Regions from separate parts of the Companilactobacillus muriivasis genome, predicted to be linked through region 2. Evidence: a T-box and tRNA genes for the amino acid it is inferred to sense, from the RefSeq annotation. Region 2 holds a T-box; the other holds one or more tRNA genes.
What was found. A T-box is a leader RNA that pairs with one kind of tRNA and senses whether it is charged. The one in region 2 lies ahead of leuS (leucine--tRNA ligase), so its partner is inferred to be a tRNA-Leu.
Positions count from the first base shown of each region.

Region 1: it encodes a tRNA-Leu, which carries the amino acid that the T-box ahead of leuS (leucine--tRNA ligase) is inferred to sense. The anticodon was not compared.

Region 1 covers NZ_BTTQ01000011.1:42,497-62,383, forward strand. Annotated here, with positions in the region: gene glpK (glycerol kinase GlpK) at 37-1,545, shown strand; gene glpK (glycerol kinase GlpK) at 1,585-3,087, shown strand; gene AAA923_RS11180 (peptide MFS transporter) at 3,232-4,707, shown strand; tRNA gene AAA923_RS11185 (tRNA-Tyr) at 5,492-5,574, shown strand; tRNA gene AAA923_RS11190 (tRNA-Gln) at 5,580-5,651, shown strand; gene AAA923_RS11195 (GntR family transcriptional regulator) at 5,784-6,485, shown strand; gene AAA923_RS11200 (O-antigen ligase family protein) at 6,974-8,368, shown strand; gene AAA923_RS11205 (WecB/TagA/CpsF family glycosyltransferase) at 8,972-9,700, opposite strand; gene AAA923_RS11210 (glycosyltransferase) at 9,759-10,835, shown strand; gene AAA923_RS11215 (nicotinate phosphoribosyltransferase) at 10,962-12,437, shown strand; gene nadE (NAD(+) synthase) at 12,440-13,258, shown strand; gene AAA923_RS11225 (aminotransferase class I/II-fold pyridoxal phosphate-dependent enzyme) at 13,391-14,560, shown strand; gene AAA923_RS11230 (glycosyltransferase family protein) at 14,562-16,013, shown strand; gene AAA923_RS11235 (glycosyltransferase family 2 protein) at 16,006-16,986, shown strand; gene AAA923_RS11240 (hypothetical protein) at 16,992-17,426, shown strand; gene AAA923_RS11245 (SprT family protein) at 17,426-17,890, shown strand; tRNA gene AAA923_RS11250 (tRNA-Leu) at 17,927-18,012, shown strand; gene AAA923_RS11255 (DUF1828 domain-containing protein) at 18,270-18,665, opposite strand; gene AAA923_RS11260 (SLAP domain-containing protein) at 18,691-19,887, opposite strand, start outside.
Region 2 covers NZ_BTTQ01000001.1:21,775-31,242, forward strand. Annotated here, with positions in the region: gene metK (methionine adenosyltransferase) at 1-731, shown strand, start outside; gene AAA923_RS00125 (MDR family MFS transporter) at 806-2,281, shown strand; gene AAA923_RS00130 (phosphatase PAP2 family protein) at 2,228-2,878, opposite strand; gene AAA923_RS00135 (glucosaminidase domain-containing protein) at 2,959-4,215, shown strand; T-box leader at 4,212-4,427, shown strand; gene leuS (leucine--tRNA ligase) at 4,471-6,885, shown strand; gene AAA923_RS00145 (putative polysaccharide biosynthesis protein) at 7,894-9,468, shown strand, end outside.

The DNA of each region.
Region 1 (19,887 bases), on a different contig from region 2:
TTTTGGTATGAAACGTTTACATAATGAGGTGAAATGATGTCTAGTGAATATATTATGGCAATTGATGAAGGTACTACTAGTACCCGAGCAATAATTTTTGACCAAAAAGGCACAAAGATTGCTGATGCCCAACGTGAATTTACGCAACATTTTCCACAACCTGGTTGGGTTGAACACGACGCTAACGAAATTTGGAATGCCGTGCAATCAACTATCGCCAGTGTCTTTATTGAATCTGGCATTAAACCGAAACAAATTAAAGGTATCGGAATCACGAACCAACGTGAAACAACGATTATCTGGGATAAGAAGACTGGCTTACCAATTTACAACGCGATTGTTTGGCAAAGTCGTCAAACATCTGACATTGCTGCCAAGTTAGAAACAGAAGGCTATGGTCAGATGGTGCACGAGAAGACTGGTCTCTTGATTGACCCTTACTTCTCAGCTACGAAGATCCGTTGGATTTTGGATCACGTCGACGGTGCTCAAGAACGTGCTGAAAAAGGTGAGTTACTCTTTGGTACTATTGATACATGGCTACTTTGGAAACTTTCTGGCGGTGCTGCCCATGTGACAGACTACTCAAATGCCAGTCGAACAATGTTATTTAATATCCACGATTTAAAGTGGGATGACGATATTTTAAAGGCTTTGAATATTCCTAAGGAAATGTTGCCCGAAGTTCGTCCTAATTCAGAAGTTTACGCTACAACTAAGGGTTATCATTTCTATGGTTCCGAAGTTCCAATCGCTGGTATGATTGGTGACCAACAGGCCGCATTATTTGGTCAGATGGCTTTTGAACCCGGAATGGTTAAGAATACTTATGGAACTGGTGCTTTCATCGTTATGAATACTGGTGAAAAGCCTCAATTGTCAGACAATAATCTTTTGACAACAATCGGTTATGGTATTAATGGCAAAGTTTACTATGCTTTGGAAGGTAGTATTTTCGTTGCCGGTTCAGCTATTCAGTGGCTACGTGATGCCATGCATTTAGTTGATTCAGCTCCAGAATCAGAAGAGGCTGCTTTAGCTTCAAGTGATGATGACGAAGTTTATGTTGTACCTGCCTTTACTGGTTTGGGTGCACCATACTGGGATGCTGATGCTCGTGGGGCAGTCTTCGGATTGACTCGTGGGACAACTAAAGATGACTTTATCAAAGCTACTTTACAATCATTGGCTTACCAATCACGTGATGTTTTGGAAACAATGAAACGTGATACTGGTATCGATATTCCAACGTTGAAAGTCGATGGTGGGGCAGCTAATAATAGATATTTGATGCAATTCCAAGCTGATATTTTACAAACTCCAGTCCAACGTGCCAATGATTTGGAAACTACTGCACTTGGCGCCGCATTTTTAGCTGGACTAGCAGTGGGGTATTGGGATAACCTAGATGATATTAAGAAACAATATGCGACTGGTGCGACATTTGAACCAGATATGGATGTCAAACGTGCTGATTATCTTTATGAAGGTTGGAAAGATGCAGTCAGTGCTACGAGAACATTCAAGCATAAAGCAAGAAATTAAAAGGCGGACTTCGCCTTTTTTGGTGTGTGGGAGTAAATTATGGAAAAAGAATATATTTTAGCAATTGATGAGGGGACAACGACGGCTCGAGCTATCATCTTTGATCACAGTGGAAAAAAAGTTGCAGTTGCCAGACATCCAATTCAACAAATTTTGCCTAACCCGGGTTGGGTCGAACATGATCCTAGTGCGTTGTGGAATGCTGTCCAAACAACAATTGCCACTGCGTTGATTGATTCGGGAATTAAGCCTGCTCAAATTAAAGCAATTGGTATCGCAAGTCAACGTGAAACAACGATTGTTTGGGACAAGGAGACTGGTTTGCCAATTTATAACGCTATTGTCTGGCAAAGTCGTCAAACTGCCGGTTTAGCCAATGACTTGATTAAAGCTGGTTATAAGGATGAAATTCATCAAAAAACTGGCTTGATAATCAGTCCATATTTCTCTGCCACTAAAATACGCTGGATTTTGGATCACGTTGACGGTGCCCAAGAACGTGCTGAAAAAGGTGAATTACTCTTTGGAACTGTCAATACGTGGTTGTTGTGGAAATTAACCGATGGCGAAAGTTTTGCGACCGATTCCGCTAATGCCAGTCGAACAATGTTGTACAACATCAACACTTTGGAATGGGATGACGAATTATTAAAATTCTTTAATATTCCCAAGTCAATGTTGCCAGAAGTTAAATCGAACTCAGAAATCTTTGGTGTAACGAAAAACTACCAATTCTATGGTTCTGAGATTCCTATTTCTGGTATGACTGGTTCACAACAAGCCTCACTCTTTGGTCAAATGGCTTTTGAAAAAGGGATGGTCAAAAATACCTATGGAACTGGTGCCTTTGCGGTCATGAATACTGGTGATAAACCAGCTTTGTCCGACAATAATTTATTGACGACAATTGCTTATGACGTTAACGGTCAGGTCAAATATGCCTTAGAGGGCAGTGTTTTTGTGGCCGGAGCGGCGTTACAGTGGTTGCGTGATGACATGCGTATGATTAACAGTACACCGGAAACTTCGGATGCTGCCAAAGCTTCTACAAGTAAAGATGAAGTCTATGTTGTTCCAGCTTTTGCCGGTTTGGGCGCACCGTATTGGGATAATGAAGCTCACGGAACGATTTTTGGTATCACTCGTGGGACAACAAATAATGACTTAATTAAAGCAACGTTACAGGCGATTGCTTATCAAACCAAAGATATTATTGAAACGATGAGTTCTGATTCCAAGATTCCAATTGAAGTCCTAAAGGTTGATGGGGCAGCATCTGCTAACGATTATTTGATGCAGTTCCAAGCTGATATCTTAGGCATTCAATTGCAAAGATCCTCTGAACTAGAAACGACTTCCTTAGGTGTAGCTTTTATGGCTGGCTTAGGTGTCGGTTTTTGGAAAGATTTGGATGATATTAAAAAGAATTATGAAACTGGAAAAAATTATCAATCAAAGATGGACGATTCAGTTCGTCAAGATCTCTATGCTGGCTGGAAAGACGCTGTGAAGGCAACTATGGCGTTCAAACACCGGGTATAAAAATAAGAGCCTATATTAAAGGGCTCTTATTTTTTTTTGTTGATATATAAGGATTTATGATGTATTTATTAAAAATGCTTTGACACAAAGAATTTGAAAGTTTAATATTAATACATCATTGTGTAATGTGAGGAGAATTTTTTAATGGACGAGAAAAAAGATCGAGGTTTCTTCGGACAACCGACAGGCTTGCGTACATTATTCCTAACTGAATTTTGGGAAAGATTCAGTTACTACGGTATGCGTGCCATTTTACTTTTCTACATGTACTATGCAGTAACTAAGGGTGGTCTAGGGATGGACCGTACCACTGCTGCTTCTGTTATGTCTATCTATGGTTCACTTGTTTATATGTCAAGTGTCCTAGGTGGATTTATCAGTGATAGACTTTTGGGAGCCAGAAGAACAGTCTTCTGGGGTGGTGTGTTGATCATGTTTGGTCACATCGTCTTATCGCTTCCAATTGGTGAAACTGGATTGTTCCTATCTATTGGACTAATTGTTATTGGTACTGGACTTTTGAAACCAAACGTATCCGAAATGGTTGGTGGATTGTATTCTGAGGGAGATCCAAGACGTGACTCCGGCTTCAGTATTTATGTCATGGGTATCAACTTGGGTTCACTATTTGCTCCACAAGCTGTTAACAGTATGAGTAACGCGTTTAATTTCCACGCTGGTTTCTCATTAGCTGCTATCGGTATGTTCATTGGTTTGATTGTTTACTGGTGGGACGGACGTAAGTACTTGCCAGAATCAAGTTTGCACGCTCCAGATCCAATTACGGATGCTGAACGTGGTAGATTTATCAAACGAGTTTCAATCGTAGTTGTAGCAATTGTTATCATTGTTGTGGCATTGATTTTTGCACGTGCCTTTACAATTGACAACGTTATAACGATCATCAGTATCTTGGGTATCGGTTTGCCTGTTGGTTACTTCATCATGATGCTAACAAGTAAAAAGGTTACTAAAGTTGAAAGATCACGTGTTTTTGCATATATTCCATTGTTCATTGCCGCTATGATTTTCTGGGCAATTGAAGAGCAAGGTTCAGTTGTTTTGGCATTATTTGCCGCAGAACAAACTCAATTGAACTTTGCTGGATTGCATTTATCAGCACCACAATTCCAAATGCTTAATCCATTCTTTATCATCATCTATACACCATTCTTTGCATGGTTATGGATCAAATTGGGCAAGCGCCAACCTTCATCACCATCTAAATTCTGGATGGGACTAATTGCTACAGCGATTTCATACTTTGTATTGTTGATTCCTTTAGCAGGTCTAAATGTTGGTGGCAAGATTAGTCCACTTTGGCTAGTTCTAAGTTGGGGTATTATCGAAATTGGTGAAATGTTAATCTCACCAGTTGGATTGTCAGCCACAACAAAACTTGCTCCAAAGGCTTTCTCTGGTCAAATGATGAGTATGTGGTTCCTAGCTGATTCAGCTGGACAAGCTGCTAATGCTCAAATTGTTAAGTTATTCGTACCTGGAGATCCGCATAACGAAATGATGTTCTTTGGAATTACAGGTATCGTTACATTAGTTGCAGCCGTATTGTTAATCCTTTGTGTTCCTTGGATTAAAAAGATGATGCAAGGTGTTAATTAAAAATTTTATTTAAAGATTGCAGACTTTGTTAAAAGTTTGCAGTCTTTTTTTGTTTGTTAAGGATGCCGCCTCCGGTTGCGAGGGATGGAGTTACGCTATGAGGACCGAGCCGAGCCAAGGTCTCGTCTCTCGCTTTGAAGCCTTGCCATAGTTCGGCAAGTCTCCAAAGTCGCCCTGTGGTGTAATGGCTAAAGCCATAACGCCACCTCCACAGCGTACTCCATCCCTTGCAACCGGAGACTCTGGTATTTTGGATAAATATTGTATGTTTAATGATTCTGAATGTTTAAGGGAATTATTATTTAACGATGCATCGATTTAATGCATAGAAAATTGGAATTAAAAATTTGTTTGCTTTTGATATTTTAAAAATATTTTTACGAAATGATTCGGTTAATTTTTAAATCTGATGGGGATTAAATATTTTGTTATTTGGTGACGAATAAATTGGATCAATTCAAACGAATATGAGTATTAAATTGATTAAATCTCATTTTTAATAAACCTAGCCGGAGGATGCCGGTAATTTTCACCAGTAGTGAAGGTAATATTAGGACGTTAGTCCTTATATTACAGGACGACTTTTGAAATTCGCGGTCTTTGCGAAGTTCAAAAGCGAGGTTCGAGACCGCATTTTGGCTCGAACCGGTCCTCACATCGGGCGAAAAATTACCGGCATCCTCTGGCGGAAGTGAACAAATAAAAAAAGTTTATAAAATCACTTGAAATGAATCTTAATTTTCGGTAATATTATTAAGTCGAATGAGACATGTGTTAAACACATGGAGGGGTAGCGAAGTCTGGCTAAACGCGGCGGACTGTAAATCCGCTCCTTCGGGTTCGGTGGTTCGAATCCACTCCCCTCCATTAATTGGGTTATAGCCAAGTGGTAAGGCAATGGGTTTTGATCCCATCATGCGCTGGTTCGAATCCAGCTAACCCAATAACTTAAAAAGGCAAAATTCATAATTTGAATTTTGCCTTTTTATTTTTTCTAAGTTTTTATACCAATTCTTAATTTTTTATAGAAATACGGTATAATTAACAGGAGTAATGCTCGTAAAGGAGTCCATATGATGAAGGTACCAGTATATATACAAATTCATAACGAAATTAGAAAAGAAATTGAATCTGGCAAGTGGGCTGTGGGGGAACGTATTCCATCAGAGAGACAGCTTTCTCAAGATTTCGATGTTAGTCGAATGACGTTACGCCAAGCGATTCAAACACTTGTTGATGAGGGAATCTTGCAACGCCAAGTAGGTTCCGGTACATATGTTGCCAGCAGCAAGGTGCAAGAAAAGATGTCAGGAACAACTAGTTTTACTGAGATTACTGAGAGTCAAGGTAAGAAGCCTTCAAGTAAAACTGTGTCCTACCACGTAGCCGATCCATCGATTAGCGAAATTGAAAAATTAAAACTTAAAAATGGCGACCAAGTATTACGAATGGAAAGAATTCGTTACGCCGATAAGCAACCAATCTGTTTTGAAGTTGCAACTATTCCAATCGGTATCGTTGATAGCTTGAATAAAAAAGACATTACGTCTTCACTATATAAAGCACTTGAAGACAAGGCTGGGTTAAAATTAGGTAACGCTACACAAACAGTTTCAGCCATCCTTGCTTCAGAAAAAATTGCCAACTTTTTGAACGTTAAACGTGGATCTGCCGTTTTACGAGTTCGCCAAGTTACAACTTTGGATGATGAGCGTCCTTTTGAATATGTTCGTTCACAATATGCCGGCGATCGTTTTGAATTTTACTTAGAGAGATAGTTCCGCCTCCGGCTAGTGTATGTTTTACTAGTTGAGTTAAATGAAATTTCAGAATGATTTTGGTATTATTTACTAAGATTTTTGGTCTGACTTATATAGTTAGACCGGGTTTTACTTTGGTTAATAATGAATTAGATGGATAGATATAGTTATTTAAGAAATTTGATTGGTTATGAGCCAAAGAATGATATAGCTGGAGGTTGCCAGAGAATTCACCAGCAGTGAAGGTGGAGTTAGTACTTTAACTTACTCCACAGGACGACTTTTGAAACGTGTTTTTCGGTTCAAAAGCGAGGTTCGAGACCGCACTATGGCTCGAACCGGTCCTCACAGCAGGCAAAATTCTCTGGCAATCGGAAGCGGAAGTACACAAAGTACACAATAAAACAGGTTTTGAATTTTAATTGGAATAATTAATTTCTTTAAAATTCGATTTAGGGTAAGATGTAACTTGATATGTTTTTTAAATTTTTAACTGGGAGTCACTTATGCAAAGCTTTATAAAAAAGTACAGTATCTTCTTGATGCTATATATTGTTTTTCAACCTGTATTAGATGCTGTTACCGGACTGATGGCTCAGGCACATATTAATATAACCTTTGGGGTATTGATTCGAATGGCTGTTATGGCCGTTACGGCGTTTTATATCCTGATATTCCTGATACTGAATCGGGATAACAAACAAGGGTTTCGAGTCATCGGGTATTTCGTGATTTTAGGAATAGTTTCGATAATCAGTTTAATCATTAATTACAAACAAAAAGTTTTATTTATACCATCACTAGAAATAACAACCTTAGCAAAAAGTTTGTATTATCCAGTCATGTTGCTGGGATACTTTTATGCGTTTGAAGAATTGGCGGAAGATCGAGTTATCAACCGTTATTTCCCTAAAGTGATTTTCTACGCTGTTAATATCATCAGTATTATCATGATTGTGGCGCACTTTACAAACACAAGTTTCAGCTCATATGCTTATTACAAATTAGGTGAAAGTGGCTGGTTCTACGCTGCTAATGAGTTGAGTGCTATCGTTTCAATCGCCTTTCCAATTATGATTTGGTATGCCTTGAATAAAATTAACAAGTGGTCGAGAGTTTACTACTGGTTAACAATTATTTTGGCAATCTATTCAGCATTGTTGATTGGTACAAAGGGCTCATTGTTAGCAATTCTCTTCGGTATTTGTATGGGAATTTTGGCAGCAGTCATTCACTTCTTCCAAGATGGCGGCAATCGCAAGTTCAACGCCGGAATCGTGGCTTTATTAGTCATCACACTTGGTGGAGTATTCGCTGCTTATCCAGCCATGGCCGTTTCCAGAACCGCTGAATTGCACAACGATATGATCAAGTATAAGAAGAAACAAGCTAAGACTAAAAAAGGTATTACTAAAGATCAAAAGAAGTATGTTGAAACTAACAAGACAGTTTCTTACTTACTAAGTGGTCGGACAGTTTACTTTGAAAATGCCGCTCACAATTATAAGAAAGCAACCATAGCTCAAAAGACATTTGGTATGGGTTATGCAACAAGCTTTAAGAGTGAGAAGAAAGCCAAGCTAGTTGAAATGGACTACATCGATATCTTCTTCCAATTTGGTATCCTCGGAACAATCATCTACTTAGCGCCATTGCTCTATTGCTTGCTATATCTAGTCGGCACATTCTTGAGAAAATTCAAGTACATGTGGTCCTTTAAGTGGGCAATGTTAGTAGCCAGTGTAGCGTTAGGATTCGGAATGGCATTGATGACGGGACACGTTATCGAGGCACCTTCAGTAAGTATTTACTTCGTTTCGATTCTTAGTTACGCAATGTTAAATGCTAGAATCTTTGTAAGAAGTGGACAGAATCCTGAAACCATTGATGTCGAAGATTAGAGAGTGGAGACAGGGCGGTCAGCTCCCGAGCATTTTCGTGAATAAGTGAATTGCACGCCGGTTTTGCGTGTGATTTGCTTAAATATGAAAAGCGGAAGGAGTTGCCCTGTCGGAACTCGTTTTGGTGAGAGAGTGGAGCAGGCCCGGGAATTTCCGAGCATTTGCGTAGCTTCACGAATTATCCGCGTACCTTGCGGATGATTTGGGTAGGTAGGCAAAGCGGAAGAAATTGGCCTTCGGAACTCGTTTTAGAGCCACTGCCTATATAAACTAAAAATAATGCTTGAAACAAAAAAAGATTGTCATCCAACGAAATGAAAAAGTTGGATGACAATCTTTTTTATTTTAATTTTTTAAGTAAGTTTGATAATTCTAAATTAAATGCGCTTTTCATAATCACCGACATATTGGAGATTGAAAGTGATATTCATTTAATATAAAAGACAAATTAGTTGGAAGAGCTGAGAGTATTCATCAGCAGCGAAAGTGGCGTTATGGCTTTAGCCATTACACCACCGGACGTGTTGGAGACTTTCCGGTCTGTAGAAAGGCTTGAGCCGTGCCGCACAGCAGATGAATACTCTCAGCTCTGGAAACGGAAGCTTATTTACGGCTCTTCTTTTCTTTGTTAATCAAATTCATATAACGAGGAATTGCCAACATCCGGCCAAAACGAGTAGGTTCCTTAATCAAACGGTAGAACCATTCCAAATTGAGTGCTTGGAAAAACTTTGGAGCTCGCTTTTTAGTACCGGAGAAGACATCAAAACTACCACCAACACCAATCCAAATAGCATCAGCTGTCTTACGGTATTTGTTGATGAAAATCTCTTGCTTAGGGGAACCTAGAGCAACGAAAACGATGTTAGGTTGCTTTTCAGCAATTTCAGCTACGATATCTGCTTCATCCTTGAAATAGCCATCGTGATAACCAACAAGATCAACTTGAGGGTAATCCTTTTTGATTTTCTCAGCACTAGCTTCAATAACTTCGGGTTTAGCACCAAGTAAATAAACTTTCGAAAACTTGCGGTTAGCCGCTTCAACTAAATATTGTAAAGTATCGAATCCGGTGATTCGTTCGTGGAGTGGAGTTCCAAGACTCTTAGCTCCTTTGATAACTCCAATTCCATCGGGAATGACGTAATCAGCATTATTGACAATTTCTGAAAAATTGGTATCTTTTCTAGCAGAAAGAACAATTTCAGGATTAGGTGTTACGATAAACTTGTTTGCTTTAATATCCAAATCATCATCCAAGTATTTATGAAATTGTTTAGTCGTGAAATTATCAAACTCTGTACCTAAAATATTTACTCTATTTTTGTGCATGGCGTTCTCCTTTAATGTATTATTATACACGAGAAAGATTAATTTGAGAGGTGTCTTAATGAGGGTTTTACATATTAATGCCGGCAATGAAGACGGTGGAGCTCGTACATATATTGTTAACCTGATGAAAGGTCAAAAGTTAACTGGTGAGAAGAGTACGTTATTAACTTTTCAAGAAGGTCCAGTTTCAAAGATGGCGCGTGAAAATGGCTTGAGCGTGTCGGTGATGAAACAAAAACAACGTTTTGATTTATCGATTCTAAAACCATTAACAAACTATATTAACAATAATCACTTCGATATTGTACATACACATGGTCCACGTGCTAACTATATCGTGTCTTTGATTAGAAAGAAAATCAATGCTAAATGGGTCATAACAGTCCATTCTGACCCCCGTATCGACTTTTCAGGGATCAAAGGTAAAGTTATGCTCAAGTTAAATCTACACGCTCTAAAAAGCGCAGATTCACTTTTCTACATGAACCCTGATTTGGAAGAATATTTTGAATCATTGAAAATCAGATCAAGCAAAACATTTGAAGTTTTCAATGCCATCGATTTTTCTGGAATCAATCCGCGATTCAATCGCCAACCAACATTCAGTTTGTTGGAAGTAGCACGTTTGGTTGAGGTCAAGAATCATCGTTTATTGCTTGAAGCTTTGAGCAAAGTGAAGTTCAATTATCGCTTGACACTAGTCGGTGACGGTCCATTGATGGACGATTTACGTAAATTAGTTTCAGAACTAGGCATCAAAGAAAAAGTCGATTTTGTTGGTTTCCGTGAAAATACCGGTGACTATTACCAAGAATGTGACGTTTCTGTTCTAACATCGAAGTCAGAAAGTTTGCCAACAGTTTACCTTGAATCTGCCGCTTATGGAAAACCAGTTATTGCTACAAACGTTGGTGCTACCGATAAAGTTATCAATGACGATACTGGTTGGTTAGTCGATTCTGGCGATGAACAAGGACTAATTGCAGCCTTGAACGATGCCCACTCAATGTGGCGTGATGGCAACCTTGATCAAAAAGGATTGGCACTTTATCAAGAAGTTCGAGACAACTATTCTATCGAAGAATTAGCTCATAAAGTAAACGATGGATACGAAGCGACTTTAAATGCAGATTAATGTAAAATATAGATTGTTAACTAGAAGTTGATTTGGTTTTTGCCTTGTAAGGTTTTGAATGATTGTTAAAGCTGCATATTTCAGAAAAAACCAGACTACTTTTTAATATAAATTTATAAGGGAGTTATGATGACTCAATTTCAAAATGAAGATTTAACTTTGCATACGGATTATTATGAATTAAATATGATGTATACATACTGGAAGAAGGGTTTGCACAACCGTCGGGCTGTTTTTGAAGTTTACTTCAGAAGTTTGCCTTTCGACAATGGTTTTGCCGTTTTTGCAGGACTGGAACATGTCGTTAATTATCTTAAGAATTTAAGTTTTTCAGATTCAGATATCGATTACTTGCGTGAATACGGGGAATTTGATGAGGAATTTTTACGCTGGTTAAAAGATATGCAATTCAGCTGTACAGTTCGTTCAGCTTTTGAAGGAGATTTGGTTTTCAATGAAGAACCAATCCTTCAAGTTGAAGGACCATTGGCACAATGCCAACTGATTGAAACTGCCATTTTGAATATGGTGAACTTCCAAACTTTGATTGCGACAAAGGCTGCTCGTATTAAGACTGTCTGTGGCGATGATCCCGTTATGGAATTTGGTTCACGTCGTGCACAAGAAGTCGATGCTGCTATCTGGGGTACTAGAGCCGCATATATTGCAGGATTTGATGCTACAAGTAATGTTTTAGCAGGTAAGTTGTTTGGTATTCCAATTTCTGGTACACATGCCCATGCTTTGGTGCAAACATACCGTAACGAATATGAAGCTTTCAAAGCCTACGCTACAACACATAAGAATTGTGTCTTCTTAGTTGATACATATGATACTTTGAAGAGTGGTGTGCCTAGTGCCATCAAGGTTGCTCGTGAAATGGGCGACAAAATTAATTTTGAAGGTGTCAGAATTGACTCCGGTGATATGGCCTATATTTCTAAGCGTGTCAGAAAGCAACTTGATGAAGCTGGTTTCCCAAATGCTAAGATTTACGCTTCCAATGATTTGGATGAAAAGACCGTTTTAAACTTGAAGATGCAGGATGCTAAAATCGATGTCTGGGGAATTGGTACAAAGGTTATTACAGCTTTTGATCAACCAGCTCTAGGTGCTGTTTACAAATTGGTAAGTATCGAAGATTCTAAAGGCAATATGATGGATACTTTGAAACTTTCAAGTAATGCAGCTAAGATTTCCACACCTGGTAAGAAACAAGTTTGGAGAATCACTAATAACGAAAAGAATGATAAATCCGAAGGGGACTACGTAACTTTCTGGAATGAAGATCCTAGAGAACACAGTTCACTTTATATGTTCCATCCACAATATACTTATATCAATAAGACTGTGGAAGATTTCCAAGCTAAGCCAATGTTGCATGATATCTTTATCAACGGTAAGTTAGTTTATGACTTGCCAAATGTTAAAGAAATCCGCAAGTATTGTGCTGACAACCTCGATTCACTCTGGGACGAATACAAACGTATTTTAAACCCTCAAGTCTATCCTGTTGATTTATCTTCAAAACTGTACAGTCACAAGATGAAGTATATTGAGAAGATTAGAAATGACGTAAACAACATTAGGTTAGGTGACTAAAAATGAGACCATTGCAAAAAGAAATTATTGAATTTGAACATACTAAGCCAGAGATTGACCCAGAAGCTGAAATTAGACGCTCAGTGGACTTTCTCAAGAACTACTTAACGGCACACAGCTTTTTAAAAACACTTGTCCTAGGCATTTCTGGTGGACAGGATTCGACATTAGCAGGTAGATTATCAGAAATTGCTATGACTGAATTACGTGAAGAAACTGGCGATGACAGTTATCAATTTATCGCGGTTCGTTTGCCTTACGGTGAGCAAGCTGACGAGTCTGATTGTATGCAAGCTATCGAATGGATGAAAGCTGATAAAGTCGTTCGAGTTAACATTAAAGATAGTGTCGATGCAATGGTAAAAGCCGTTGAGAACAATGGTTTAACTATTTCTGATTTTAACAAAGGTAATATCAAAGCTAGAACTAGAATGATTGCACAATATGCGATTGCTGGCGATAACCAAGGTGTTGTTGTTGGAACCGATCACGCTGCTGAAAATATTACTGGTTTTTATACAAAATTTGGTGATGGCGCTGCTGATGTAACGCCGTTATTCCGTTTGGATAAGCGCCAAGGCAAGGCAATGTTAGCCAAACTTGATGCCCCTAAGAATCTTTATGAGAAAACACCAACAGCTGACTTGGAGGAAGACCGTCCTAGTTTGCCTGATGAAAAAGCTTTAGGTGTATCTTATAAAGATATTGACGATTATCTTGAAGGTAAAGACATTTCAGATGCTAGTGCTGAAATCATTGAAAACTGGTATAAGAAGACTGCTCACAAGCGCCGCTCTCCATATACCGTATTTGACAATTAGTATAGTTTTGTATCATATTTGGACATTCAGATTTTTTGAATGTCTTTTTTTTTAAGAAATGACGTATGTTAGAATGAGAGTGTAATCTTCTAAAAGAGGTGTATAACAGTGAAAAGTGATTTAATCTCCCTAATGAAACCATCCGTTGTCGCAATTAAACAACAGGATATTTTTAAGTTCAATGCGCGGGCCAAGAAAATACCAGGAGCTGTTAATATGACCGTTGGCGAACCCAACTTTCATACTCCTGAACACATCAAACAGGCTGCAATTAGAGCCATTGAAGATGACCACACGCACTACACAGTGCCAGAAGGTAACCACGATCTATTGGTTGCTGTAGCTAACTATCTGCACGATAAGTACGATTTGAATTATGATCCAGAGACACAGATTGTTGCTACGACTGGTGTTACCGAAGGTGTTTTCTCAGCCTTCAATGCGATTTTGCAAGATGGTGACGAGGTTTTAATTCCATCACCAGCATTTACCATTTATGGTCCAGATGCTGATTTCAATGGAGCTTCACCGGTTTACTTGGATACTTCAAAGACTGACTTCAAAGTCACTCCTGATGTATTAGCAGAGGTTTTGAGAACGAATCCACGTATCAAAATCTTTTTACTCAACTTCCCAAGTAATCCAACGGGGGTTAGTTACACTGAGGATGAATTACGAGCTTTAGCAGATGTTTTGAAAGACCACGATATTTTCGTTATCAGTGACGAAATATATAGTGAATTAACATATAACTTTAAACACGTCTCATTTGGCAATATTTTGCCGGAACAGACGATTCTACTGAACGGACTATCAAAGTCACATGCTATGACAGGTTGGCGCTTTGGGGTTGTTTGTGGGCCTGCAGAGGTCATTTCACAGATTAATAAGATCCATGAATTGGCAACTACATCAATCACATCAATTACTCAATACGCAGCCTTAGAAGCGTATACAAATGGCTACGATGATCCAAAAGCAATGCAGGTACAATATCAAGAAAGACGTGACGCCTTGTATGCTGGCTTACACGACATGGGCTTTGAATGCCCAACGCCAGATGGAGCCTTTTACTTATTTGCAAAAATTCCTGAAGATTACGAACAAGACGACGTTAAATTTGCTAACGATTTATTGGAAGAAGAGCATTTGGCAATTCTACCAGGAAGTTTCTTTGGTATCGGTGGTGAAGGTCACTTGCGTTTCAGTTATGCTGCAAGCATGGAAAGTATTAAACAGTGTATTTCGAAGCTTCAAAGTTTCCTGGTACACCATAAAAAATTAGCAAATATAGAGGGATAGAATGCTAAGTAAATTCCAAGGCATTATTAGTAAAATTATTATTGTGTGCCTAGCAATCTTTACGACAGTCGTATTGATTCAAATGGGACACTTTCTAACAATCAATTATTTAAAAGTTGAACCAGTATTAACAGTACTGGTTTTTCTTTGTGCAATTGTTTTTGTCGGTGGGGGTGGATTCGTCTTATATCGAATTCGTGATGATGACCCTAATTTAAACCGACTAATTCTAATCAGTATGCTAATGGTTTTCGCCATTGCGGCAATCATTTGGCTGAAATTAGTTCCACAGACACAGTTCAGTGACTTTAAAGCTTTCTGGAGAACAGCTCCTAAGGCGCTTGAGGGTAAAGCAATTTATAAGTATGACAATGATTATTTCGCCAAGTGGGCCTATCAAACAGGTTATCTAGTCTACGTTATGACGGTGGTCAAAGTCTTTGGTCACAAGATCATTGCCATTCAATTGTTAAACGTCTTGTATCAAGTTTTGATTCTGTTGATGTCATATATTCTAGCAATGCAATTGTTCAAAAACGTCAGTGTTGCTCGATTAACGGTCTTTGTTTTAATGATTGACTTAGATTGGTTTGCTTTAAATAGTCAGGCGGATAACCAATATTTAGGAATGCTGATGTTTCTTGTGACGTTCTATCTGATCACGAAGAATCAGTATTGGGCGTACGCCCTGGCCGGTATAACGCTGGGAATTGGTAGTATTATTCGACCAATTGGCCCCGTGGTTATTGCCGGAATCGTTGTATATGCTTTGTTGTACTTATTTATTCAAAATAATCAATTCAATTGGTCTGGTTTAGGTAAAATTCTGATTACATTGGTCATTTATCAAATGATATTCTCGGCTGCCGGTATGGCAATCAAGAGTTCTGGCTTGAATGAATATGGATTGACTAATCGTGATTCTGAGTGGAAATTTGTGGTTGGTCTAGATGCTAGTTCCAATGGATCATACGATCAAGGGATGGTTAACCGTTTCAATTTGAAGGATAGTCGTGCCAAGATGAGTGCTCAGGAACATCAGGTTATCCGAGAGAATATTTCTAACTTGAATTCAACGCATGGTTGGTTGAAATTGTTCTGGAATAAGAACGAAACGCTCTGGGCCGGTCGCTCAACGACGATTGACTTTACTGGATTTGAGACCCAACATTCATTGAAAGTAAGCAATATGGCTAAATTATTAGGCTATATGGGTACCGTTATACTGATTATTTTCTCATGGATAGGTTCATTAAGACTTTGGCATAATAAAAATCAAAAAACATTCTTATTAGTACTACCACTGATGGCCTACGCTGTCGTACAATTGTTAATTGAAGTGCAAGGCAGATATCGACTTGAATTTCTGCCTGTTATCGCCATCTTAGGCGGTTTAGGGCTATTTACCATTTGTGAATGGATGAGATCAAAGTGGGGTAAAATGAATGTCTGATGTATTTAAATTAAGTATTGTAGTACCTTGTTACAATGAGGAAGAGGTACTACATGAGACTACTAAAGAGTTGTCAGCCATTGTTGATGGCTTGGTAGCTGCAAAGAAAATCTCTGAGAAAAGTAAGATTGTTTTTGTGGATGATGGTAGTAAAGATAAAACTTGGGAATTGATTGATGAATTTTCAAAGAAGCATAACGCCGTTACAGGAGTTAAACTAAGCCGCAACTTCGGGCATCAGGGAGCATTATTGGCTGGAGTTACTAGTGCATCAAAAGATTCTGACGCCGTTATAACGATAGATGCTGATCTTCAAGATGATGTTAATGCGATTCCGAAGATGGTCGACGAGTATCTTAAGGGTGCCGAAGTTGTCTATGGCGTTAGAAACAATCGTGATACTGATACAGCTTTTAAGCGTAGCACAGCTGAAGCATTCTATAAGTTTATGGGATTCTTAGGTGTAAAACTGGTGCCTGATTCAGCTGATTATCGTTTGATGAGTCAACGTGCCTGCCAAGTATTGTTGAGTTATCGTGAGCGGAATTTATTCTTACGTGGAATTGTTCCATTAGTGGGATTCAAATCTGCCAAAGTATATTACGCCAGAAAAGAACGTTTTGCTGGAGAATCAAAGTATCCATTACGCAAAATGATTAAATTTGCCGTCGATGGTGTAACATCATTTTCAATCGTGCCAATTAAGTTGATTATGGGATTAGGATTTTTCATCGTATTCATCAGTATATTATTGCTGATTTACAGTTTTATTCGAAAAATCAATGGCGATGTAATCCCTGGTTGGTCGTCATTAATGATATCCATTTGGGCACTCGGTGGTGTACAATTAATTAGTATTAGTGTCATCGGCGAGTATGTTGGTAAAATCTTTAACGAGGTTAAGCAACGTCCAAGATTTACAGTTGAACGAGATATTTATGCTGAGAAGACACAAGAAGAAAATAAGAGGTAATTATTATGAATGCCGCACAAAAAAGAGCTATGCAATACGGTCAATTAATTAACAATACTGTTCAATCAATCCAGGAAGAGCAAGATAAGTTGAACCCAGAATACGAAAAGATTCGTGGTGCCTTGGATCGTAGTAAAGTTGATAAGATGGACGATGTTGAATACGGTAAGATCCAAAAAGATTTCGCTACTGGAACAAAGAACTATCAAGAAGCTCTAGCTAAACTTGAAAAAGGTAAGGCTCCTGCAAGATTGATGGGAACTCATATCTCACTAGTTTCTGCATTTAAGAAGTATGTTGAAGGCTGTGGAGAAATGACTGACAGTATCGGTGCTGACAAGCAAGTTGATCGTCACGCTTTTGATGAAGCTGAAAAGAAGCAAGACGAATATATGGATAGATTTTCTAAATTAATTCAAAAATTAACTGACTTGGCATAATGAATAATCAGGAATTAACCGAGTTAATAAAAAAGGTTTCCCAAGAATATTTTGGGAAGCCTTTTATTCATCAAGCTTGTTTTAACAGTCGTTTGAAGACAACTGGTGGTAGATTTCATTTAAATGACCGGCATATTGATATCAATCCTAAGATTTATGAACAGTTCGGATATGATACTTTGGTAGGAGTCATCAAACATGAATTGTGCCACTATCACTTGTATAACGACGGCTTACCAGCACAACATCGAGATCATACTTTTAAGGTTTTATTGCAGCAAGTTGGTGGGTTACGTTATTCGCCAATTCAAAGTAGTGTTAAGAAAAAAACTTATCATATTTATGAATGCAGCAACTGTCATCATATCTATCGGCGCGTTAAGAAATTGAATACACAAAAGTATGTCTGTGGCATTTGCCGTGGCAAGTTGAAATATATTAAAGATCTTAATATTTCAGCTTGAAATATTTTTTAATTATGTGTATTATAGAACGTGCATGCGGGTATGGCGGAACTGGCAGACGCGCAAGACTAAGGATCTTGTGGAGAGTTTTCTCCGTGGAAGTTCGAATCTTCTTACCCGCATCATCAAAGTAGTTGAACGATATTGTTCAGCTGCTTTTTTTTTGTTGCCTTGAAGTATGCCGCTTTCGGGTGACGAGAAAAATGCAGTTCTGCTATGAGTACCGGTTTGAGCCAGAGGGCGATCTCAAACCTCGATTTTGAACTTCGCATAAACTCGCGAATTTCAAAACTCGTCCTGTGGTGTAAGAGCTAAAGCTCTAACGCCACCTTCATAGCAGACTGCATTTTTCTCGTCACCCTACAGCTGAAATTCTTAATTAATTTGTGCCACTCAGAAATGTTAAATCATTTATTCTGATTAATCCTTGAAGTATTTTTTGCTTTGCCAGAGGGAAATTATCCTCGACACATTCAACGTATATCTCACCATCGAATATACCTAAGTCAAAGGTTTTCAAAATAGAATGTAACAAAATATATTTGGATGATCCTATTTTGAAAGTAAAATCGTGATTATCAAGGTAATCTAAAGTCCAACCATTATCAGATATGACAATTTTAGAACCACTATTTTTGACGTATAAAATGATCTTATCAAGAGAGTTATCTAAAAAAGGAGTCTCAATACGAATTGAATTGGATGATAATTCGGTATATTTTTCGTTTTCTCTGAGCCATTCAAAATATGCTTTTCTCATTTCAAAAGTATCCATTTTTTCCCCTAACTTATCCCCAAAATTAATGAACATCTTTAACTGCTATATCAGATGCTTTGATGAATTCATTTGTGGCAACGCGATAATATTTTTCATTATTGATATAAGTGATGCTGTCGACTTTCCAACTCGTGTTATTTGCAAGTGAGCGGTCAGTGACTAAGTCTCCTTTAGCAGTGTAAATTTTAGTTTGGACTTTATGAGTAGTTACGATTAGATTCACAGGTGAGTAAATGTAGACGTCATTTGCATTGACGAATTCATTTGTTGCTACACGGTAATATTGCTGACCATTAATTTCAGTTTCACGGTCGGTTATCCATGCACTATTTACGGAAAGCTCACGATTGGAAATTAGTTTATTTTCAGCTTGGTAAAGTAATTTGGCTGAATCGTCATAAGTTCTGATTCGTTCATCAATTGGATTGTATGAATAAACTTGGTTTGCTTGAGCCCATTCGTTGGCAGCAATCCGATAATAATTAATACCATTCACTGTTATTTTGGCATCACTGTTCCAACTAATTGCATTATTTAGGACACGGTTGGTAACAAAATTCATTTGTTTATTTGAATCCAGTTGAAAAATTTGTACAGCCACTTTATCTGCAAAAGTTGAAATCGTTTGTTTGATTGGATTGGTATATGAAACATCTGGTCGTTTAATATTGTGATGGCTTGAGCCCCTTGAGGGCTTTTTTTTGTACGTTAAAGTCTGTTTTTGATCAATTACTAGTTTTGGATTTTTGGCATCAATAATTTTGAGCGTGCCATCGGGTTGGTAAGTAGCGATGATTGTGGGAGCGAAGTAGCCGGGTAAGTTTGGAGCTGAAATTGTTTTCGAATTGTCTCCATACTTTCCTTCAGGAATTGTCAGGGTGATTGTTTCAAGTCCATTAGGATTTTTGACGATAAGTTTTGCACCAGCAACTGTGACTCCTGTGTAAAAGTTGGAGTTGTTGAAATCAATGGAATGATTGTTGTTGATGTCGCTGATTGTTATACCGTTAGGTCCATAGTTAACCTGAAATTTTGGGGATGTGTAGCCATCCACTCCTGGTAGAGTGATGGGGGTTGAAGTTCCAACTTTTCCGTCTGGAATTTGGAGAGTTTCTTTACCCACTGGTGTTAATATCGTTTGAGAATGTCCGGTAAGTGTAATCGGTGTATAGTTTAAATCTTTGGGGTTATCAGGAATGAAGTCGCCATTTGAGTCGAT
Region 2 (9,468 bases):
AGTTGATGAGAAAGACAGCCGAAGTTAGAAAGAACGGTACTATCGACTACTTGATGCCTGACGCTAAGTCACAAGTCACAATCGAATATGATGAAAATGATCATCCAGTTCGTGTCGATACAATTGTTTTGAGTACACAACACAAAGCTGAAGCTAGTTTGGAACAAGTTCAAAAAGATATTAAGAAATATGTTATCGATGAAGTTGTACCAGCTAACATGATGGACGACAATACAAAGATTTTAATTAATCCTACAGGTCGTTTCGTTATCGGTGGTCCAGAAGGAGATTCTGGACTTACAGGACGTAAAGTTATCGTTGATACATACGGTGGCTTTGCTCGTCACGGTGGTGGTGCCTTCTCAGGTAAGGATGCTACTAAAGTTGACCGTTCAGCTAGTTACGCTGCCAGATATATTGCTAAAAACCTTGTAGCTGCTGGTGTGGCTGAAAAGGTTGAGATTCAAATTGCTTACGCTATCGGTGTGGCAAAACCTGTGTCAATTCACGTTGATACATTTGGTACTAGTGATTATTCCGAAGAACAACTTGAAGAAGTTATCAACAAGTTCTTCGACTTACGTCCACTAGGTATCATTAAAATGCTTGATCTACAAAGACCAATCTATAAGAAGACGGCCGCATATGGCCACTTCGGACGTACAGATATCGATTTACCATGGGAAAAACTTGATAAAGTTAATGATATTAAGAGTTTCTTGAAAATTTAATCGGTGATTACAGAGGCGTTCTTTAAAGTTTTTACTTTAGGGAAGGTCTCTTTTTTTATGGGAGGAATTATTTAATGGAACAAAAAAATCAGTCAAATGTTGTAATCGTCACGATTGCGGTATTTATTGCGACATTCATGACGGCAATTGAAGGAACTATCGTTTCGACTGCGATGCCGACAATTATCGGAAGTCTACATGGGGTTAGTTTGATGAACTGGGTCTTCTCAGTTTACCTACTGATGACTGCCGTAGCGACACCAATTTATGGAAAATTATCAGATATAGTCGGTCGTAAACCAGTTCTATTGATTGGTTTAGTGATTTTCGTCATTGGTTCGACTTTGTGTGCGATGTCGAATTCAATGTTGACGTTAATCTTGGCACGTGTAATCCAAGGTATCGGTTCTGGAGCTATCCAACCGTTAACATTTACGATTATTGCAGATATTTATCCGTTGGAAAAACGTGCTCGTATTTTAGGACTAAACGGTTCTGCATGGGGAATTGCTGCCGTTATAGCACCGTTATTAGGTGGATTCATTGTTGAAAGATTAAGCTGGCATTGGGTTTTCTTGATTAACTTGCCAGTTGGATTGATAACAATGGCTTTAATATGGATCTTCTTTAAGGAAGATAAACGAGAGCACGAGAAAATCAGAATCGACTACATGGGTACTATTTTGCTGATTTTAGTATTGTTGCCATTAATGCTAGCTCTACAAAATATCGGTAGCCGCACGATGTTGATACCTTTAGGCTTAGTATTAGTTTCAATTATTTCTATTTTTGCTTTTATTCATGTTGAAAAGCACGTTGCGGATCCAATTTTACCTTTGGAATTATTTAAGAATAAAACTTTCGTTATTCAAAATGTTTTAGCCTTGTTAGTCAGTGGCTTCTTAATCGGGTTCGAAGCTTATATTCCAACTTGGATGCAAGGTATTTTAGGCTTGAGTCCATCAATGGGTGGATTCGCCGTTACACCAAGCTCAATTGTTTGGATTTTTGGTTCATTCTGGGCTGGTTCATTGATAAAAAAAATGGCTCCCAATCGAGTCATTTACATCAGTTTATTCTTCTTAGCAATTGCTAATGCCTTATTATTAGCTGCTGGTCCAACAACGCCATTTTGGTACTTCTGTATGTTAGCCGGGATTGCCGGACTTGGCTTTGGTCTAACTATCACTACAACTACCGTTACATCTCAAACTGTCGTTGAACCAGAGAATGTCGGAGTTGCCACGAGCTTTAATACTTTGTTGAGAACAATTGGTCAATCAATGATGGTTTCAGTTTACGGAATCGTTTTGAACACCGCTTTAGCAAAAGGTGCCGCAGGAAACAAGCATATTACGGTCGATATGATGAATAAATTGATTGATCCGCAGACCGCTAATTCCTTGCCACATCAGCTTTTACCCAAAATGAGACAAATTCTTTTTTCAGGATTGCATAATATCTACATCGCTACTCTTGTATTATTGATACTGGGTCTAATTCTTAACGCCTTTGAGATTAAGAATCGAAAGATTCTTGGTTCTAAATAATAGAGTATTGAAAGTTATGAAAGTAGCTGCCAAAAGATAGCCACCGAAAACGTCGCTAGGGTAGTGAACTCCTAGAAAGATACGACTGTATCCAATCAGCAGTACCATGGCAATACAAATGGCACTGATAACTATCTTTAAGCTGATTTTTTTGAAAATATAGAGACTGATAATCAAAACCGAAATGTATAACGCAAATGAACTAGCCGAATGCCCACTGGGAAAGCTGTAGCCACCAGCATAAACGTAATGATGATGGCTGGGGCGTGGACGGTCGATAGTAATTTTAATAATGCTGTTCATTCCGGAGATGACTACCTTGTTGAGCACTAAATAAATCGCAGCATAATGATATTTTTTAACAATTAAAAGTAGAAAAATAATTGCGGTTACAATAATAGTTGCAAAAGTGTCACCGATACTTGTCATGAGTCGAAAGATGCCAAGTGTCAGGGGATTATGATGATAAATTTGACTGATCAAGGCAGTATCGAATTTTTTGATTAGATTAGTGTGTTGTGAGACATTAATGGTCCAAAAAACAAAAAACAGCAGTAAAAACACATTAAAGATGGATATTTTTCTAGATATTTTCATATTTTTTGATCTCTCTATTGTTTAAGTTTTTGTTAAGAAATATAATAAAGTATAAAGATTTTGAGGGAGAGCAGATATTTATGGTTATGACACGTCATGAACGCAAAATCGAAGATAGTCGTTTGACTAGATTAAATAATAAAAAAAGTAAGAACGCAAACTTACGCAAAAATATGACGATCTTAGGATCAAGTATGTTTGTTGGTGCTGCAGTAGCAGAAATTACTAATATTTCAGCTCCTACACCCGTTAAAGCCGAAGCTTTGTCCGTTAATAATTTGTTGAATCAAAACTCAGCAGTAGCAGCCACACCGGTTGCTTCTACTGGTGTTGGGGATCAAGCTTTTATTGACTATATTGGTAACTCAGCACGTAAGTTGGCCGCAAATAACGATCTCTACGCTTCAGTAATGATTGCACAAGCAATGGTTGAAAGTGGCTGGGGTACAAGTGGACTAGCTACTGCGCCTAATTATAATCTTTTTGGTATTAAGGGAGATTATAAAGGTGCCTCTGTTAATATGGGTACACAAGAAGACGACGGTACAGGTAGTCTTTGCTCAATTAGCTCTGATTTTAGAAAGTATCCTTCATATAAGGAATCACTTGAAGACTATGTTTCATTGCTTCGTGGTGGAACTTCAGGCAATTCACAAATTTATGCTGGTACTTGGAAGAGCAATACAACATCATACAAAGATGCTACTAAGTATTTGACTGGTCGTTATGCTACCGATACAACATATGCTGATAAGTTGGACAGTGTTATCGAAAAGTATAATTTGACACAATTTGATACAGCTGCTGATAAGGATCAAACGTATACTGTAGCGCAAGGCGATACATTACAATCAATTGCTGATAAGTTTAACATGACAACTGATACTTTGATGAGCTTGAATAATTTGAAGACTGATAATTATATTTATCCTGGTAAGACTTTGACAATTACTCAAGTAATTGGAGCTAATGGACAACCATTGGCAGTTACTAACTTGGCAAATAAGACTAATGATACAACAACTGATACTGGCAATGTTGGTGATGCTTACGGCAGTCAACAAGCACCAGTTATGGTTCAAGATGAACGTGATGGTGTGAAGAAATTTGTTCCATCAGAAAATGATTCATCTGACTCATCATCAATCAATGTTCAAAATGATTACAGCTCAAATGATAGTGATTCAGGCAGTCAAACTAGTAAGTCAGTAACCGTTCAAAGCGGTGATACAATTGACTCTATCGCTTCAAAAGCTGGAACAACTGTTGATAACGTTCGTCAATTAAATGATTTAAATTCTGATTTATTGGTTGTCGGACAAACATTAATGGTATAAGATATAAGCACGGAAGTAGTAGATTATAAAATACTTTTTCAGAAAGCGCATGGGGATGTGAATGCGTAAGGTTTTATTTTCGAACTCGTCCACTGATAATAGTTGCCGAACCTTTAGTAAGTGACTACGATTAATCCTCGTTAAGGATTTTGAGAGTCGTACTTATTTTGTGGTGCGGAACTTAGGTGGTAACGCGATAACTCGTCCTATGATTAATTTATAATCATAGGACTTTTTTTGTATAGGAGGAGAAAAATGTACAATCACAACACCGTAGAAAAGAAATGGCAAAAGTATTGGAAAGAAAACAATACTTTTAAAACAACTGAGGATCCAAATAAGAAGAACTTTTATGCCTTAGATATGTTTCCATATCCATCAGGTCAAGGTCTTCACGTTGGACATCCAGAAGGTTATACAGCCACAGATATTATTGCTAGAATGAAACGTGCTGAAGGCTATAACGTATTGCATCCAATGGGCTTTGATGCTTTTGGATTGCCTGCAGAACAATATGCTTTGAATACAGGACACAATCCCGCTGAATTTACTGAAAAGAATATTCAAAACTTTAAGCGTCAAATCAATTCACTAGGTTTCTCATATGATTGGGAACGTGAAGTTCAAACTACCGATCCTAAATTCTACAAATGGACACAATGGATCTTTGAACAAATGTATAAAAAAGGTTTGGCTTACGAATCAGAAACATTGGTTAACTGGTCACCAGATTTGGGTACAGTTGTTGCTAATGAGGAAATCATTGATGGTAAGACTGAACGTGGCGGTTTCCCAGTTGTTAGAAAGCCAATGCGTCAATGGATGCTAAAAATCACAGCTTACGCTGACAGATTGCTGGATGACCTTGATGATATTGATTGGCCTGAAAACATCAAAGAAATGCAAAGAAATTGGATTGGCCGTTCAGTTGGTGCCCAAGTTACATTTGATGTAGCTGGTTCAGATGATAAAATCAACGTCTTTACAACTAGACCCGATACAATTTTTGGTGTTGAATACATGACTTTGGCACCAGAGCACAAGCTTGTTGATAAGATTACAACACCTGAACAAAAAGCTGCTGTTGAAGCTTATAAAGAAGAAATCTCACACAAGTCAGACCTTGATAGAACTGATTTGAATGACGAAAAGACTGGTGTTTTCACCGGTGCATACGCAATCAACCCAGTTAACGGCAAGAAACTTCCAATTTGGATTTCAGACTACGTTCTTGTAACTTATGGTACAGGTGCCGTTATGGCTGTTCCTGCGCATGATGAACGTGACTATGCTTTTGCTAAGAAGTTTGATCTACCAATGACTCAAGTTATTGAAGGTGACTTGGATAACGGCGTTATAACGGAAGATGGCAAGCATATTAATTCTGACTTCTTGAATGGTTTGAATAAAGCCGATGCTATTGAACGTGCTATTGCTTACATGGAAGACAAAGGCTTTGGTGAAAAGAAAGTTAACTACCGTCTACGTGACTGGGTCTTCTCACGTCAAAGATACTGGGGAGAACCAATTCCTGTTATTCACTGGGAGGATGGTACGACTTCACTTGTTCCAGAAGATGAACTACCACTTAAATTGCCTGAAGATACTGATATCAAGCCATCAGGTACCGGTGAGAGTCCACTAGCTAACCTAACTGATTGGGTTAACGTAGTTGATAAGAACGGTCGTAAAGGTCGTCGTGAAACTAATACAATGCCACAATGGGCTGGTTCTTCATGGTATTACTTGAGATATATCGACCCTAATAATGACAATGCACTAGCTGATTATGATCTATTGAAGCAATGGCTACCAGTTGATTTATATATTGGTGGTGCCGAGCATGCCGTACTTCACTTGCTATATGCTAGATTCTGGCACAAAGTATTGTATGATTTGGGCGTTGTTCCAACTAAGGAACCTTTCCAAAAGCTATTTAACCAAGGTATGATTCTTGGTAAAGGTCACGAAAAGATGTCTAAATCAAAAGGTAACGTTGTTAACCCTGATGACGTAGTTGAGCAATATGGTGCCGACACATTGAGAGTTTATGAAATGTTCATGGGTCCTTTGGATGCATCAATCGCTTGGTCAGAAAATGGTTTGTCAGGTTCATACAAGTTCTTGGACCGTGTTTGGAACCTATTTATCAATGATGACGACTACAGCACATTGAAAGATGGCTACTTGACTGATACAAATGATGGTAAACTTGATAAAGTTTATAACGAAACAGTTAAGAAAGTTACCGAAGATTATGATGCATTGCACTTTAACACAGCAATTTCACAAATGATGGTCTTCGTAAATGAAGCACACAAGGTTGATACAATGCCAAAGGCTTACGCTGAAGGTTTAGTTCAATTGTTAGCTCCAATTGCACCACACATGATGGAAGAGTTATGGAGCAAGTTTGGCCACACAGAATCAATTTCTTACGCTAAATGGCCAACTTACGATGAAGCAAAACTTGTTTCTGACACAGTTGAAATTATCGTCCAAGTTAATGGTAAGTTGAGAGATAAAGTTGAAGTTGCCAATGGTACCTCAAAGGATGATCTTGAAAAACTTGCTACAACTGATGAAAAAGTTCAAAAATTTATCGAAGGTAAGAACATCGTTAAGGTGATCGTTATCCCTAACAAGATTGTTAATATCGTAGTTAAATAATGACAAGTAAAAAAGACTTCGGAAATTTTCCGGAGTCTTTTTTGGTTGAGTAGAAAGCAAGCTGAAGATAATATTGTTTAAGCGTTTTATATATATTATATGAAGGAATTTCAAACTTTTGTGAATAATTGCAAAATAGAGATTTTTAGGTGAGTTCAATTAATTAATTGCTTGCTTTCTAACCTGCAACAAGATTATTCTATCATTGTTCAAACGATAACGCGCTTTACAATTTTCTTGTTTTGTAAAATTTGGGGATATGCCGCCAGAGCTTGCGAGGGATGGAGTTTGCTGTGGAACCGGCTCGAGCCATAGTGCGGTCTCGACCCTCGCTTTTGAACTTCGCAGAGTTCGCGAATTTCAAAAGACGTCCTGTTATGTAAGACTGGAGAATCGCCAGCCTAACATAACTATCACTGCTGAACTCCATCCCTCGCAAGTTCTGGCTAGTGTCTTTAAAAATGCTTTGGTTTCCTATATAAGGCAGTTTTAACTGTTTCGATATAAAGTGTTGAATAGTGTAAATTATTGGTCAAAATGACTAGAGACTAAAGCTATAGAACATGTTTTAATCGGAAGGGACATTTTAGTGATCGAATTCAAAGCTTTCGTAATGTTTAAATAAGAATACATTCAGTATATTTATAAGAATTAATAAAAAGGAAAGTATCCAAGTAGTTATTAGAAATAGTCGGAGGGTGACAGTACAATGTTTAGCCAGCAGTGCAGGTATTCTTAGGGATTTATCCCTTACAATACCGACGTATTTTGAAATTCGAGTGATTTTCTCGAAGTTCAAAATCGAGGTGCGAGACCTTGGCTCGCACCGGTCGCACAGCAGGCTAAGCATTGTACTGTCACCCGGAGACGGCAAAATTAATTTGCTTTTTACGTAATTTAAGTGTAATTTAAATTTTTTAGGTAGATAACTTTGCTATAATTAAAAGGATAGTTTTTAAGGTGGTGCAGGTTTTGGGCGCAAATAATAGCCATGATGATGAAGAAGTAATGCCAGTAATTGATTCTGAGCCTTCTTCGCAAGACACAATGCTGAAAGGTTCAGCATGGATGACTGCTGGTAGTATTTTTTCTCGTATTTTAGGTGCGATATATATCATTCCATGGATGGCGTGGATGGGATCATATTATCCCGCAGCTAATGCCTTGTATGCTAAGGGTTATAACATTTATAGTCTGTTCTTGATTATTTCTACAGCCGGAATTCCCGGTGCAATATCAAAACAAATTTCACATTATAACGCACTTGATCAGTATGCAACTGGTAATAAATTGTTTAAGCACGGTCTGAAGATTATGACATTCATGGGTGTGATTTTTGGAGCCGTTATGTATTTTGGAGCGCCAATTTTGGCTACCATTTTTACTGACGGTGATCCAAGAAGTATTCCCGTTATCAAATCTTTGGCAGTTGCCGTTTTAATTATTCCAATTTTGAGTATTTTAAGAGGGTATTTGCAAGGATATTCTGACATGGCCCCATCCGCTATATCACAATTTATCGAACAAATTGCTCGTGTTATTTACATGCTTTTAGCGACGTATGTCATTATGATTATGAATAAAGGTAGTTATATCAATGCCGTTGTTCAATCAACTTTTGCCGCATTTATTGGGGCAGCTGTCGCTATTGGGATTTTAGTTTTAGCATTGTTGAGGCGCTTGCCAAAGCTGAGGCGATTATCGCGTAATGGTCAACCAATTGCTAATGTGAATGAGCGAAACTTTACTCGTGAAATTTTCCAACAGGCTGTTCCATTTATTATTTTGGATGCCGGAATAACATTCTTTAATTTGTTTGATCAATCAACATTCAATCAATTTATGCGGATGTTTGTTACTGCCACAGGAGCCCAATTGGATAATTATTATTCATTATTTGGTTTCCAAGCTAACAAATTAATTATGATTATCGTTTCGTTGTCAACCGCTATGGCCGTTACAGCCGTTCCAATCTTGTCAGGATTGTATTCTAAAGGTGATAAGAAAAATATTGAAAATCAAATTTCAAATACTTTGGAATTGTTCTTTTTCATTATGATTCCCGCATCACTAGGGATGTACGCTGTGGCACAACCATTGTGGACAACATTTTATCGTTATGATGCACTTGGCGTTTTGATGCTACAATTTTCATCCATTATCTCTATTCTATTGGGATTGTTCACTGTTTTATCAGCCGTTTTACAGGCGTTATATCGTAACAGATTGGCGATTAAATATTTTGTATACGGCTTGATTGTGAAAGTTGTTGTTCAATTGCCAATGATTGGCTTGTTCCATGAATTTGGTCCTTTAATTGCTACAAGTATCGGTATGGCGGTGGTTTGCTGGTTAATGCTACGTGAATTACATCGAATTTATCCATTCAATACAGGTCGAATTTCTCGTCGTATCAGTGGAATAATCTTATTCTCGCTGATTATGTTCGTCTCAGTTATGTTTGTTAACTGGGTGGTATTCCACTTTGTTGGTAATTCTGATCGAATCATTTCCGTTGTCGTCTTGGTATTAGAAGCTGGATTGGGTGGCGTTATATATGGCTACTTGGTTTTGAAGACTTCT